DNA from 2 places in the Streptomyces sp. RGM 3693 genome. Region 2 is predicted to be linked to the other one. Evidence: predicted binding sites of a transcription regulator. Region 2 holds the regulator's gene; the other holds the start of a gene.
The links. Region 2 encodes HspR, which represses chaperone genes until heat shock. Its sites were predicted from a motif close to TTGAGNNNNNNNNNCTCAA; they were not measured.
Positions count from the first base shown of each region.

Region 1: a site for HspR is predicted at 3,263-3,281, ahead of lon (endopeptidase La). Genes of this name have one in related genera too.

Region 1 covers NZ_JBMPPQ010000001.1:515,326-522,495, forward strand. The annotation lists gene ACO0M4_RS02375 (response regulator transcription factor) at 1-160, opposite strand, end outside; gene ACO0M4_RS02380 (spermidine synthase) at 244-1,008, opposite strand; gene ACO0M4_RS02385 (rhomboid-like protein) at 1,212-2,066, shown strand; gene ACO0M4_RS02390 (pentapeptide repeat-containing protein) at 2,201-3,154, shown strand; gene lon (endopeptidase La) at 3,304-5,739, shown strand; gene ACO0M4_RS02400 (DUF397 domain-containing protein) at 6,001-6,213, opposite strand; gene ACO0M4_RS02405 (helix-turn-helix domain-containing protein) at 6,210-7,046, opposite strand; gene ACO0M4_RS02410 (hypothetical protein) at 7,159-7,170, shown strand, end outside.
Region 2 covers NZ_JBMPPQ010000002.1:587,286-594,455, reverse strand. The annotation lists gene clpB (ATP-dependent chaperone ClpB) at 1-2,330, opposite strand, end outside; gene ACO0M4_RS19955 (Uma2 family endonuclease) at 2,529-3,101, shown strand; gene ACO0M4_RS19950 (pyridoxamine 5'-phosphate oxidase family protein) at 3,143-3,547, shown strand; gene ACO0M4_RS19945 (hypothetical protein) at 4,076-4,480, shown strand; gene ACO0M4_RS19940 (heat shock protein transcriptional repressor HspR) at 4,559-5,014, opposite strand; gene dnaJ (molecular chaperone DnaJ) at 5,016-6,194, opposite strand; gene grpE (nucleotide exchange factor GrpE) at 6,240-6,926, opposite strand; gene dnaK (molecular chaperone DnaK) at 6,923-7,170, opposite strand, start outside.

The DNA of each region.
Region 1 (7,170 bases), on a different contig from region 2:
CCGGGCCGTCGGTGGCGGTCTGCACCTGGAAGCCCTCCGCGCGCAGCCGGGCCGCGATGGCATCGACGATCGTCGGATCGTCCTCCACGACCAGCACCCGGCGCTGGGCGCCCGGCGTGGCCGCGGTGGTGCCGCCCTGGGTTGTCTGAGTCTGGTCCATCGCCCGCCCCTGCATGTGCCCTGCGTGGTCGCGTCTTGCTGGGCAGCAGCGTAAGGGCATGATGTGACAGTCGGCTACGCGCCCTACGCGGACCGGAGCGCCAGGTGGACCACGTCCGGGACGCCTCGGGCAACCGGGATCTCTTCGGTCCGTACACCCTCGAATCCGGCATTTCCCAGCGCCCGTTCGAACTCCGACGACGGCTGGGCCGACCACACGGCGAGCACCCCGCCGGGGGTCAGCCGGTCCCGGCAGGCGGCCAGGCCGGCGGGGGAGTAGAGCCCGTCGTTGTCCTCGGTGACGGTCCAGTCCGGGCCGTTGTCGATGTCCAAGCACAGCGCGTCGTACGTGAGTTGGCCGGCGCCCTCGCGCAAGTACGCCACCAGGTCGGTGTGCCGGACCTCGGTGCGCGGGTCGGCCAGCGCCGGTCCGGAGATCGCCGACAGCGGGCCGGTGTGGTGCCAGTCGATCACCGCCGCCTCCCGCTCGACGACCGCGATCCGGCCCCAGCGCGGCTCGGCGGCCGCCCGGGCCAGGGAGAAGCCCACGCCCAGTCCGCCGATCAGCACCGAGGGCCGTGCCCGGTCGGGCGGCAGGGCGGTCAGCGCGGCGTCGACCAGCAGTCGTTCGGAGCGTCCGTCGGAGGTGTCCATCAGGAAACAGCCGTTGGCGATGATCTCGTAGACCGGGCCGTCCCCCTTCCCGGGCGGGGCAAGGGCGTTGGGGTCCCGAGTGGCCGGGTCCCGGCGCCGCAGCACCACCTCTCCGTAGGGGCCCGCACGCCGGTCGAGGGTGCGTACGGCCGGCTCGGCGACGGCGGTCGGATGCCAGGGGTGGGCGGGATCCATGCAGCCATCTTGGCCAACTCCGCGTGCGGTGGTCCAGCGCCGGACGGACGGTGGGACGGGGCGGGTACGGCGGCCGGAGCAGCGGACGCAGTGCACCGCACGAGGGTTGAGGACTGTGAGGGATATCACTCACACAGCTGACTCATGGGTTGGCCGTGCACAGTGGATCCCGGACGGTGCGCGGGGTCGTGGAAGGACCTGGGATGGCGAGTGCGGTGGAGACGGCCGGCGGTGCGCCGGCCGGGGACGGGGCAGGTGAGGGCGCTCCGGTGCTCCTCCCCGGGATGCCCCGGCAGCGCGGTGGCGCGGCCGCACCGGCCGCGGACGCCCCGCCGGTCGTGGCGGAGCCCTCGGACGCCCCGGCCCGCCGCCCCCGCGCGCGCCTGCACCCCTGGCGGCTGCTCCCCACTCCGACCGGCGCCCCCTTCACCTTCTGCTACGCGCTGCTGCTCGTGGCCACCTCGCTCTTCGCCGAGCAGGGCGACCCCTCCCTGGTCTCCGCACTGCTCCAGGGCTCCAGTACGGACGTGGTCCACCTCGCCCAGGCGCCGCTGCTGGTGCTGGTCGCCAGCGCCCTGTGGATCGCCGGCGGGCTGCTCTCCGGGTACGCCGTCGCCTTCCTCTTCGTCCTGACCGCGCTGGAGCGGCGGATCGGCGGGGTGCGCGCCGCGGCGGTGTTCTTCGGCGGGCACGCGCTGGCCACCCTCGCCACCGAGATGCCGGTCGGCTTCTCGGTCGCCGCCGGGGGGCTGCCGGACAGCGCGTTGCACCGCCTCGACTACGGCATCAGCTTCGGCGTGATGACCTGCGTCGGAGCGCTCGCCGGACTGCTGCCCGCCTGGGTGCGCTGGCCGCTGCTGGTCGGCGCCGGCTACCAGGCGGTGTCCGGCCTGCTCGCCTACGTCGACCCGATGACCGACTGGGGCCACCTGCTCTCGCTCGCCCTGGGCGTCGCCGCCTGGCCGCTGCTCCGGTACTGGCGGGCGCAGCGCTCCGGGCCCGCCCCGCTGCTGGGCGACCTGGGGCACCCGGCGCTGCGGGCCACCCGGACGTCCTGACCCCGGCGCCGGTCGCGCGGACGGCCCGCCGGGCGCACCGGCGGCGCCGGTCGCGGAGAACGTCGCGGAGAATGGGGTCCTTCGCGGGCGCTGTGACGGAGGGCGTCCGCCGGCCGCAGGAGCAGAGAAGAATCGTGTCGCACGAGCGCCGCCGCCCCGCCCAGGACCGCACGTCCGCCCCGCCGCAGAGCCCGGACGGTCCGGACGCCGCCCGGCTCCCGCTGCTCTCCGACTGCGGCAACTGCTTCGGTCTGTGCTGTGTGGCGCTGCCGTTCGCGCGCTCGGCGGACTTCGCCCTCGACAAGGAGGCCGGCCGGCCCTGCCCGAACCTCCGGACCGACTTCCGCTGCGGCGTCCACCGCGACCTGCGGCAGCGCGGCTTCTCCGGCTGCACGGTCTTCGAGTGCTTCGGCGCCGGCCAGAAGATCTCCCAGGTCACCTTCGAGGGGAAGGACTGGCGGACCGCGCCGGAGACCGCCCGGCCGATGTTCGACGCGTTCGCCGTGATGCGCCAGCTGCACGAGCTGCTCTGGTACCTGACGGAGGCGGTGGCGCTCCCGTCCGGCGCCCGCGCCGTTCCCCAAGCTCTCAACTCCGTTCGAGCAGGGGAGGCCCCAATCACCGGAACGGCTGGTGCCGTGCTGCCCGCTGCGGTGCGCGATGAGCTGCAGGCCGCCCTGGAGGAGACCGAGCGGCTGACGCTGGGCACCGCCGAGGAGCTGGCCGGGCTGGACGTGGCCGCCCACCGCGGCGTGGTCAACGTCCTGCTGCTGCGGGTCAGCGAGCTGGTCCGGGCGAACGTCCCGGGCCGTAAGAAGGAGCGGCGGGGCGCGGACCTGATGGGGGCGCGGCTCAAGGGCGCCGACCTCCGGGGTGCCAACCTGCGCGGGGCGTACCTCATCGCGGCCGACCTCCGCGGCGCCGACCTCCGGTCCGCGGACATGATCGGCGCCGACCTCCGGGACGCCGATCTGCGCGGCGCCGACCTCACCGGCAGCATCTTCCTGACGCAGGCCCAGGTGAACGCCGCCCGGGGTGACGCGACCACCCGGCTGCCGCGCGGGCTGCGCAGCCCCGCCCACTGGTAGCGCCTCCCCTCCCGGTGGGGCCCACGACCCCTGCCCCGTAACCGAGTTACCCGCACCTGATCGCTCACAGCGAACACGTGCCGGGGAACAACGGCAGGCCGCTCGGCATTGAGTGGGTAAAGCTCAACTTGCTTGCCGAAGGGGAGATCATGACCGCTGAGTCGACGGCGTCCACCACGCTCATCCTGCCCGTGCTGCCCCTCGACGACGAGGTCGTTCTGCCCGGCATGGTGGTGCCCCTGGACCTGTCCGACGCCGAGGTGCGGGCCGCAGTGGAGGCCGCCCAGGCCGCCGCCTCGTCAGGCTCGTCAGGCTCGTCGGGCAGCAAGCCCAGAGTGCTGCTGGTGCCGCGGATCGACGGGACGTACGCGGCGATCGGCACGCTCGGACGGATCGAGCAGGTCGGACGGCTGTCCGACGGTGACCCCGGGGCCCTGATCCGAGGGCTGGGCCGGGTGCGGATCGGTTTGGGCACCACCGGCCCGGGCGCCGCGCTCTGGGTCGAGGGCACCCCCGTCGAGGAGACGGCGCCGGACCCCCTCCCCGGCGCGGTCGGCGAACTCGTCACGGAGTACAAGGCGCTGGCCACCAGCTGGCTGCGCAAGCGTGGCGCCTGGCAGGTCGTGGACCGGGTCACCGGCATCGACGACGTCCCCACGCTCGCCGACAACGCCGGATACCTGCCGTTCCTGACGAGCGAGCAGAAGCTCCAGCTGCTGGAGACCACCGACCCGGTCACCCGGCTGAAGTACGCCACCGACGTGCTCCGCTCCCACCTGGCCGAGCAGGACGTCGCCGAGTCCATCGCCAAGGACGTCCAGGAGGGCGTCGACAAGCAGCAGCGGGAATTCCTGCTGCGGCGCCAACTGGAGGCGGTCCGCAAGGAACTGGCCCAGCTCAACGGCGACCCGGAGGACGAGGGCGACGACTACCGCGCCCGGGTCGAGGCCGCCGACCTGCCCGAGGAGGTCCGCACGGCCGCCCTCAAGGAGGTCGACAAGCTGGAGCGGGCCAGCGACCAGAGTCCCGAAGGCTCCTGGATCCGCACCTGGCTGGACACCGTCCTGGAACTGCCGTGGCACGAACGGACCGAGGACGCCTACGACATCGCGGGCGCCAAGCGGGTCCTGGACGCGGACCACGCCGGGCTGGAGGACGTCAAGGAGCGGATCACCGAGTACCTGGCGGTGCGCAAGCGGCGGTCGGAGCGCGGGCTCGGCCTGGTGGGCGGGCGCCGCGGCGGCGCCGTCCTGGCGCTCGTCGGGCCTCCGGGCGTCGGAAAGACCTCGCTCGGCGAATCCGTCGCGCGGGCCATGGGGCGGAAGTTCGTCCGGGTCGCCCTCGGCGGCGTCCGGGACGAGGCGGAGATCCGCGGCCACCGGCGGACGTACGTCGGCGCGCTGCCCGGCCGGATCGTGCGGGCCATCAAGGAGGCCGGCTCGATGAACCCGGTCGTCCTCCTCGACGAGATCGACAAGGTGGGCTCCGACTACCGGGGCGACCCGGCCGCCGCCCTCCTGGAGGTGCTGGACCCGGCGCAGAACCACACCTTCCGGGACCACTACCTGGAGGTCGAACTGGACCTGTCCGACGTGGTGTTCCTGGCCACCGCCAACGTCCTGGAGGCGATCCCCGAACCGCTGCTGGACCGGATGGAAGTGGTCCGGCTGGACGGCTACACCGAGGACGAGAAGGTCGTCATCGCCCGCGACCACCTGGTGCCGCGCCAACTGGAGCGGGCCGGCCTGACGCCGGGCGAGGTGACCGTGGCGGACGACGCGCTGCGCAAGCTGGCCGGTGAGTACACCCGCGAGGCGGGCGTACGGAATCTGGAGCGGTCGGTGGCCAGGCTGCTGCGCAAGGTGGCCGCCCAGCACGAACTGGGCGAGCGCGAGCTGCCCTGCACCGTAGGGGTGGACGGGCTGCGCCCGCTCCTCGGGCGCCCGCACCACACCCCGGAGTCGGCCCAGGAACCGGCCGGGCGGCGGACCGCGGTGCCCGGTGTGGTCACCGGTCTCGCGGTCACCGGTGCCGGCGGAGACGTGCTCTACGTGGAGGCGTCGCTGGCCGATCCGGAGACCGGTGCCTCCGGTTTGCAGCTGACCGGTCAGCTGGGCGACGTGATGAAGGAGTCGGCGCATATCGCGCTGTCCTTCCTGCGCTCGCACGGCGCCGAACTGGAGCTGCCGGTGGGCGACCTCAAGGAGCGCGGGGTCCATCTGCACGTCCCGGCCGGCGCCGTCCCCAAGGACGGCCCCAGCGCCGGCATCACGATGACCACCGCGCTGGCCTCGCTGCTGTCCGGCCGCCCGGTCCGTCCGGACGTCGCGATGACCGGTGAGGTCTCGCTCACCGGGCGGGTGCTGCCGATCGGCGGCGTCAAGCAGAAGCTGCTGGCGGCGCACCGGGCCGGGATCACCACGGTGGTCATCCCCCAGCGCAACGAGCCGGATCTGGACGATGTGCCCGCGGAGATCCTGGAATCGCTGGAGGTGCACCCGGTCGCGGATGTCCGGCAGGTGCTGGAACTGGCACTGACCCCGGCGGCGAACGGGGCCGAGCCCGGGGTCCCGGTCGCGGCGTAACGCTCCGGCGGCGGTCGGTCCGTCCGAGCCCGCCGCCCGGTGGATCTCGGTGCGGTGACTTGGAGGAGAAGTGTCCTTGAGGGCGGAGGAACTGGCGCCCAGTGATTGGTGTGGCCATGCCAGAACTGACGGTACGCGCGTAGATCCCCGTGGCAAAAGGGGGTCGCGGGGCTTCCGTTGGTCTACTCCTGCGAAGCAGGGTAGCGAAAGGCCCCGCTGCTCCGAAGATGGTGGAGTGGCGGGGCCTCACTGGGCTTCAGGTCAGGCAGCAGGGAAGTCTCCGCGCTGGGTTGCAGCGACAAAGGAGGCCCATGCGTTCGGGGAGAGCGTGAGGGCCGGGCCGTGCGGGTCCTTGCTGTCACGGACGGGGACCACGCCGCGCGAGGCGACAAGGTTTGGGGCAACCTCGACGCAATCACCGCCGTTGCTGCTGTAGGAGGACTTGAGCCAGCGGGGGGAATCGTCGGTCGTCACGGGGTGCCCTTTCGTAACTCGTTGATCATGGCCACAGACGCCGCCGGAGAAAGCGCCTCAGCCTGCAACTGATGGTAGGCCGTCAGTATGGGCACCACGGCTGTGACGTCGCGCTCCAAGTGTCCCCGTGCCTGTGACTCGGCATACGCGACAACGGATCGGTCAGCCAGAGTGAGGAGGTTAACCGGCAGGTTGAACGATCGCCGCGCTCCTATCTCAAAGGGTGACACCTGCAATACCCAGTTGGGGAGAGAGGCGACTTCGACCAATCGGCGAAACTGAGCTTCCATGACCTCTGCGCCGCCGACCGCATGACGAAGACAGCTCTCATCCATCACTACAAGCGCCATGGGCGGCCGGGGCTTCACCAGCGCGGCTTGCCTCTCCGCGAGGAACGAAACGCGTTCCTCCGCTTGTTCGGGCGTGATGGCCCCGCGCTGCACGTCACCATCCGCCACCGTCCGCGCGTACTCCGGTGTCTGCAACAGGCCGGGGATCAGCCCGATCTGAAACAGCCGGATCTCCACTGCCCGGCCCTCGTACTTGACGTACTCCGGGAAGCCCTCCAGCAACGCACCATGCCTGATCTCGCGGTACTCACGCTCAAACGACTCTGCTGCGCCCACGAGGCCGAGTGCGCGGTCAACGCTACGTGAGAAGCGGAGAGTTGGAGGCTTCCGACCATTTTCGACGGCTGAAATATGCACACTGGAATATTCCGTGCGGTTGGCGAGATCCTCTTGGGTCCAGCCGCGAGACTCCCGCAGGCTGCGTAAACGCGCTCCGTAGGCCGCCTGAGGCGAGGCGTCTGGGTTCAACTCGTTCTTATTCATGGTCCGTTCGCCGACCTTCCGTCCTTTGCTGACACATTGAACGCTTCCCAGGTGTGGGCCACGCTGAACCTACCCGGTAGCGGAAGCGCTACAGAGAGGCAAGGAGGGCGCCATGACCACCCCT
Region 2 (7,170 bases):
GGGTGGAAGACCACCAGGTCGTCCAGGCGGTTGAGGAATTCGGGGCGGAACGCGCTGCGGACCGTCTCCAGCACCTTCTCCTTCTTCTGCTCCTCCTTCAGCAGCGGGTCCATCAGGAAGTTCGAGCCGAGGTTGGAGGTGAGGATGAGGATGGTGTTGCGGAAGTCGACCGTACGGCCCTGGCCGTCCGTGAGACGCCCGTCGTCGAGCACCTGAAGGAGGATGTCGAAGACCTCGTGGTGCGCCTTCTCCACCTCATCCAGCAGGACGACGCTGTACGGGCGGCGGCGGACCGCCTCGGTGAGCTGGCCGCCCTCCTCGTAGCCGACGTAGCCGGGGGGCGCGCCCACCAGCCGGGCCACGCTGTGCTTCTCGCCGTACTCCGACATGTCGATCCGGACCATCGCCCGCTCGTCGTCGAACAGGAAGTCCGCCAGCGCCTTGGCCAGCTCGGTCTTGCCGACGCCGGTCGGGCCGAGGAAGAGGAACGAGCCGGTGGGCCGGTCCGGGTCGGCGATCCCGGCGCGGGTGCGGCGCACCGCGTCGGAGACCGCGCGGACCGCCTCACTCTGGCCGATCAGCCGCTTGCCGAGCTCCTCCTCCATGCGCAGCAGCTTCTGGGTCTCGCCCTCCAGCAGGCGCCCGGCCGGGATGCCCGTCCAGGCACCGACCACGTCCGCGATGTCGTCCGGGCCGACCTCCTCCTTGACCATCGACTCCATGGCGCCGCCGCTGTCCTTGGCCGCCGACTGCTCGGCCTCCGCCCGGGCGGCCTCCGCCAGCTCCCGCTCCAGGGCGGGGATCTCCCCGTACAGCAGCTGGGAGGCGGTGTCGAAGTCGCCGTCGCGCTGGGCGCGTTCGGCCTGGCCGCGCAGGTCGTCGAGGCGCTCCTTGAGCTCACCGACGCGGTTGAGGCTCTGCTTCTCCTTCTCCCAGCGCGCGGTCAGGCCGCGCAGCTCCTCCTCCTTGTCGGCGAGGTCCTTGCGCAGCTTCGCCAGCCGCGCCACGGAGCCGGCGTCGGTCTCGTTGCGCAGCGCCAGCTCCTCCATCTTCAGCCGGTCCACGGCCCGCTGGAGCTCGTCGATCTCGACCGGGGACGAGTCGATCTCCATCCGGAGCCGGGAGGCGGCCTCGTCGACCAGGTCGATGGCCTTGTCGGGGAGGAAGCGGGAGGTGATGTAGCGGTCGGAGAGGGTGGCCGCGGCGACCAGTGCGGAGTCGGCGATCTGGACCTTGTGGTGCGCCTCGTAGCGTCCCTTGAGGCCGCGCAGGATCGCCACCGTGTCCTCGACGGTCGGCTCGGCGACCAGCACCTGCTGGAAGCGCCGCTCCAGCGCCGGGTCCTTCTCGATCCGCTCGCGGTACTCGTCGAGGGTGGTGGCGCCGACCATCCGCAGCTCACCACGGGCCAGCATCGGCTTGAGCATGTTGCCCGCGTCCATGGCCGAGTCGCCGCCGGCGCCCGCGCCGACGACGGTGTGCAGCTCGTCGATGAAGGTGATGATCTGGCCGTCGCTGGCCTTGATCTCGGCCAGGACGGTCTTCAGCCGTTCCTCGAACTCGCCGCGGTACTTCGCGCCCGCGACCATCGCGCCCAGGTCCAGCGCGACCAGCCGCTTGTTGCGCAGCGACTCGGGGACGTCGCCCTTGACGATCCGCTGGGCCAGCCCCTCGACGACCGCGGTCTTGCCGACGCCCGGCTCGCCGATCAGCACCGGGTTGTTCTTCGTCCGGCGGGAGAGCACCTGCACCACCCGGCGGATCTCCTGGTCCCGGCCGATGACCGGGTCGAGCTTGCCCTCCCGGGCCGCGGCGGTGAAGTCCGTGCCGAACTTCTCCAGCGCCTTGTACGTGCCCTCCGGGTCCGGGGTGGTCACCCGCTGCCCGCCGCGACTGGCCTCGAAGGCCGCCAGCAGCTTCTGGGCGGTGGCACCCTGCTGTTCCAGCAGCTCACCGGTGCGGCCGCCCTTGGCGGCGATGCCGATCAGCAGGTGCTCGGTGGAGATGTACGCGTCGCCCAGCTCCTTGGCGCGCTGGGCGGCGTCCGCGATGACGGCGAGCAGCTCACGGTCCGGCTGCGGCGGGGCCACGGTCGAGCCCTGGACGCTGGGCAGCCCGGCGAGCTGCCGCTCGGCGCCAGACCGCAACTGGGCGGCGTCCGCCTCGACGGCGACCAGCAGGTCCATGATGTTCGCGTTGTCGTCGGCCCGCCCCGCTAGCAGCGCGAGCAACAGATGCGCGGACGTCATGTCCGCGTGCCCGGCGGTGATCGCCCGCTCATTGGCGGCGCTCAGCGCCTCCCGGCTCTTGTTGGTCAGCTCGGCGTCCACGTCTTCTGGTCCTCCTCGTGCGTTCCGGCGCTCAGCGCGCTCCCCTAATCCAACCCTGCCTTGGTCAACGTACGATAAGTTGAGTCTATTCCACTCAAGGCTCGCTCGTACGGGGGAACCGGGTGCGGAATATGCCCCTGTCACCATCCGAGACGGCAACGCTGGCCTTCGACCACAAGGAGGTGCAGCATGGCGGCTATGGCACACGAGCCTTTGCCCACGCACGAGGACACCCTCCTGGAGGGCTTCCTGGCCCTGGACACTCCAACCGGCTTCAGGGCCGAGCTCATCGAGGGGGAGATTGTTGTGTCACCGCCGACCGACGGCGATCACGAGGACTATCTGAGCATCATCGGCAGCCAGGTGACGCGAAGGTCCGCAACCGACATGCTGATCTCGGGCTACAAGGGGCTCGTCCTTTCCCACGCGGAAGGCCAGCCCCCGGACCATGTGATCCCCGACGCCACCATCGCCCCGTACGCGTTGCGCCTCTTCCGGGGTGCGGATCCGTGGATGCCCAGTGACGGCGTCAGCATGGTCGTCGAGGTGACGTCGAGCAGGCCGCGCAATGACCGGGTCGCCAAGCGCCACGCCTACGCACGTGCCGCCATTCCGCTCTATCTTCTGGTCGACCGCGGCAAGTCCGTGGTCACGCTCTTCAGCGAGCCGAAGGGCGACGACTACCTCACCACCCGCACCGCCCCCTTCGGCGACCGCCTCCCCCTCCCCGCCCCCTTCTCCTTCGACCTCGACACCGGCGAATTCCTCTGACCGGCGGGGTCGGCCTCTCCGGCCCCCACTAACCTGGCCCCATGGCCCACGACCTGAGCGCGCTGTCCCCCGAGTACCTCGCCTTCTGGGGCGAGTACCAGATGCCGACCCTCACGACCCTGCGGGCCAACGGCACTCCGCACGTCGTCCCGGTCGGCGTCACCTACGACGCCGGGCAGCGGATCGCGCGGATCATCACCCGCAAGGACAGCACCAAGGTCAAGAACGTCCTCGCCGCCGGCGCCGACGGGGCGCGGGTGGCGGTGTGTCAGGTGGACCGGGGACGCTGGGCGACCCTGGAGGGCGTCGCCAGGGTGCGGACGGACGCGGAGACGGTGGCTGACGCGGTGCGCCGGTACGCCGAGCGGTACGGCCGGACCCCGGAGCCCAACCCCGACCGCGTGATGATCGAGATCGCGGTGACCAAGGCCCTCGGCCGGGCCTGAGCGCCCGCCCCACCCCGCGACGCCCCGCCCGCGCCACCGGCACTGCCACCGGCATCGGCACCGGCACCGGCACCGAATCGGCCGTACACCAGCCCGCGTTCACTGCCGGCACGGCTACCGGCCACGCCACCACCCCACGCAGGTCCGGACCTGGCCGAAACCGCATCCTCCAGATCCGTCATCCGGCGCCCACCTGGTACTCAAGAACGGCAGGAACCGAACACCTCCGCACATCGACGAGCGGCATCGGCCCTGTCCCAGGCAAAAGACGGCAGCTGGAGGCCGCATGGCGTCGGTATTGGGCAACACGACGACCGTTCCGCGCCGCCTCCCCAGGAAACGGACGGCCCGACCCCGCCCCTCCGCCGAGAGCTGCCCCCGGTGCGGAGGCCAGTTGGCCGTGAATCAGGACGGCTGGAAGATCTGCCACGCCTGCGGATACGCCTCGCCGCCCGGCGCAGCCCCTCCTCCCCGGGCCCTTGGCGGGGGTATCGTCGCCCCCACAGTCGCCACGCCCCGGAGGGCACGATGAACTCGGTCCGAGTGACGGCGATCGCCTGTCTGATGCCGCTGTCCGAGCTGGACGAGGATCCGTTCCTGGTCGATGACCGCAGCCAGCACGCCATGTGCAAACAGTGGGCGGCAGCCCGTGACTACCGCCTGACCTGCCAGCTCAGCCTGCACCAGCTGCGCGCCGACCACAGCGCGCTGTGGCACGACGTCGAAGAGGGCCTGGTCGACGTGTTCGTGACGCCCAACCGCCGGGCGCTGGAGTCCGCCATCGACGGCGCCGACGAGTTCACCGCACGGTGCGCGGCGGCGGGCGTCCGACTGGAGACCACCGACCTGGACGAACCGGTCTACACCCTGGCGATGAAGTCGCACGTGCACCGCCGGCTGTCGATGCCGACCGCCGGGTACAACGGCTGCTGACCGCACGGCGCCGACAACGACACGCGAAGGGCCGGGGTGGTGTGCCCACCCCGGCCCTTCATCGCGTCCGCTACGGCGTCATTCCGACGGCCGCTTGGGCCGCCAGACCACCAGCGCGCTGGTCTGCTGCACGTCCTGATACGGCACCAGGTCGCGGCGGTAGGAGGCGTGCACCGCCGCCTCCCGCTGCCGCATCGTGCTGGCCGCGCCCTCCAGGGCGCCCTGGAGCTCGGCGACCCGCTGCTGGAGGGCCGCGACCTGGTTCTCCAGCTCGATGATGCGCTTGATGCCGGCGAGGTTGATGCCCTCCTCCTGCGACAACTGCTGGACGGTGCGCAGCAGTTCAATGTCGCGGGCGGAGTAACGGCGGCCCCGACCGGCCGTGCGGTCGGGAGAGACCAGGCCCAGGCGGTCGTACTGCCGCAGGGTCTGCGGGTGCAGGCCGGAGAGTTGGGCCGCGACGGAGATGACGTACACCGGCGATTCGTCGGTCAGTTCATAGGGGTTACGACGCTGCCCGCCCCGGCTGTCCATCTCATGCTCCCTTCGCGGCCTGGAACAGCTCCGCCCGCGGGTCCGGGCCCGCAGTCGCCTCGCGATAGGACTCCAGCGCTTCCTTCGCCTTGTCGCCGAGGTCCCCAGGAACGACCACCTCTATGGTGACCAGCAGGTCACCGCGGGTGCCGTCCTTGCGGGCCGCGCCCTTGCCGCGGGCCCGCATCGTGCGTCCGTTGGGGGTGCCGGCCGGCAGCTTCAGCGTGACCGGCGGGCCGCCCAGCGTCGGCACCTTGATCTCACCGCCGAGCGCGGCCTCCGGGAAGGTGACCGGCACCGTGACGGTGAGGTTGTCGCCCTTGCGGCCGAAGACCGGGTGGTCGTCGACGTGGACGACCACGTACAGGTCGCCGGCCGGGCCGCCGTGCTCGCCCGGGGCGCCCTTGCCGCGCAGCCGGATGCGCTGCCCGTTCGAGACGCCGGCGGGGATACGGACCTGCATCGTGCGGGCGCTGGACGCGCGCCCGCTGCCCTTGCAGACCTCGCAGGCTTCCTGGGCGATCAGGCCGCGGCCCTTGCAGTCGGCGCACGGGTCGGTGAGCGAGAAGCCACCGCCCGCGCCCCGGCTGACCTGGCCGGTGCCGACGCAGGTCGGGCAGACCCGAGGCGTACCGTTTTTGTCGCCGGTGCCGGAGCACGCCTTGCAGGGCGCCTGGCTGGACATCCGCAGCGGGACCGTGGCCCCGTCGACCGCCTCGGTGAAGCTGAGCGTCACCTCGGACTCGATGTCCTGGCCGCGGCGCGGCTGCGTACGGGTGGTGGAGCCGCCGCGGTTGAAGAGGCCGCCGAAGACGTCCCCGATCCCGCCGCCGAAACCACCGGAACCGCCGGAGCCACCCGCGCCCCCGGCGCCCCCGAAGAGGTCGCCGAGGTCGAAGTTGAAGCTTCCGCCCCCGCCGGGGCCGGGCCGGAAGCCGCCGTTGCCGAACAGCGCCCGTGCCTCGTCGTACTCCTTGCGGCGCTTGGCGTCGCCGAGCACGTCGTTGGCCTCGGAGATCTCCTTGAAGCGCTCCTCGGCCTTGGCGTCACCCTTGTTGGCGTCCGGGTGGAACTCGCGGGCGAGCTTGCGGTACGCCTTCTTGATCTCCGCCTCGGTGGCGTCCTTGGGGACGCCGAGGACCTTGTAATAGTCCTTCTCGACGAAGTCCTTGGTGCTCATCCTCGACGTCCCTCCTTCCGGGCGGTTCTCTCGTCGGCCCGTACGTCAGCCCTTGTCCGGGCCACCGCTCTCCTTGTCCGCAGCCTTGGCACCCTTGGCTCCCTTGCCGCCCTTGGCGCCCTTGGTCTCCTCCTCGGAGGCGGACTTGGCGTTCTGCGCGCCCGGCTGCGGCTCGGCGACCGCGACCCGCGCGGGGCGGATCGTGCGCTCACCGATGCGATACCCGGGCTGCAGGATGGCGACGCATGTCGTCTCCGTGACATCGGGCGCGTACGAGTGCATCAGCGCTTCGTGGATCGTCGGGTCGAAGGGCTCGCCCTCCTTGCCGAACTGCTGAAGTCCGAGCTTGGCGGCCACCGTCTCCAGCGACTCGGCCACCGACTTGAAGCCGCCGACCAACTCACCGTGCTCCCGGGCCCGACCGATGTCGTCGAGCACCGGAAGGAGATCGGACAGCAGGTTCGCCGCGGCGATCTCCTTGACCGTCACGCGGTCGCGCTCCACCCGGCGGCGGTAGTTCTGGTACTCCGCCTGGAGTCGCTGGAGGTCGGCGGTGCGCTCGTTGAGCGCGGTGCGCACCTGGTCCAACTGGGCCTGGAGCGCTACGTCCTGGACGTCCCCGGCCGGGGCCGAGCCCGCCTTGTCGGCGGACTCGGCCTGTGCCGCGTCTTCGGAAGCGGCATCGGAAGGGACGTCGGGCTTCTCGTCGAAGCCCGGGGTCTCCTCCGTCACGCCGCACCGTCCTTCTTCGGCTTCTCGTCGTCGACGATCTCGGCGTCGACGACGTCGTCCTCGGCCTTGGCCTGCTGGCCACCGGCGGCGGCACCCTCGGCACCGGCCGCGCCCTGGGCCGCCTGGGCGTCGGCGTACATGGCCTGGCCCAGCTTCTGCGAGACGGCCGCGACCTTCTCGGAGGCGGTCTTGATCTCGGTGGTGTCCTCGCCCTTGAGCTTTTCCTTCAGCTCACCGACGGCGG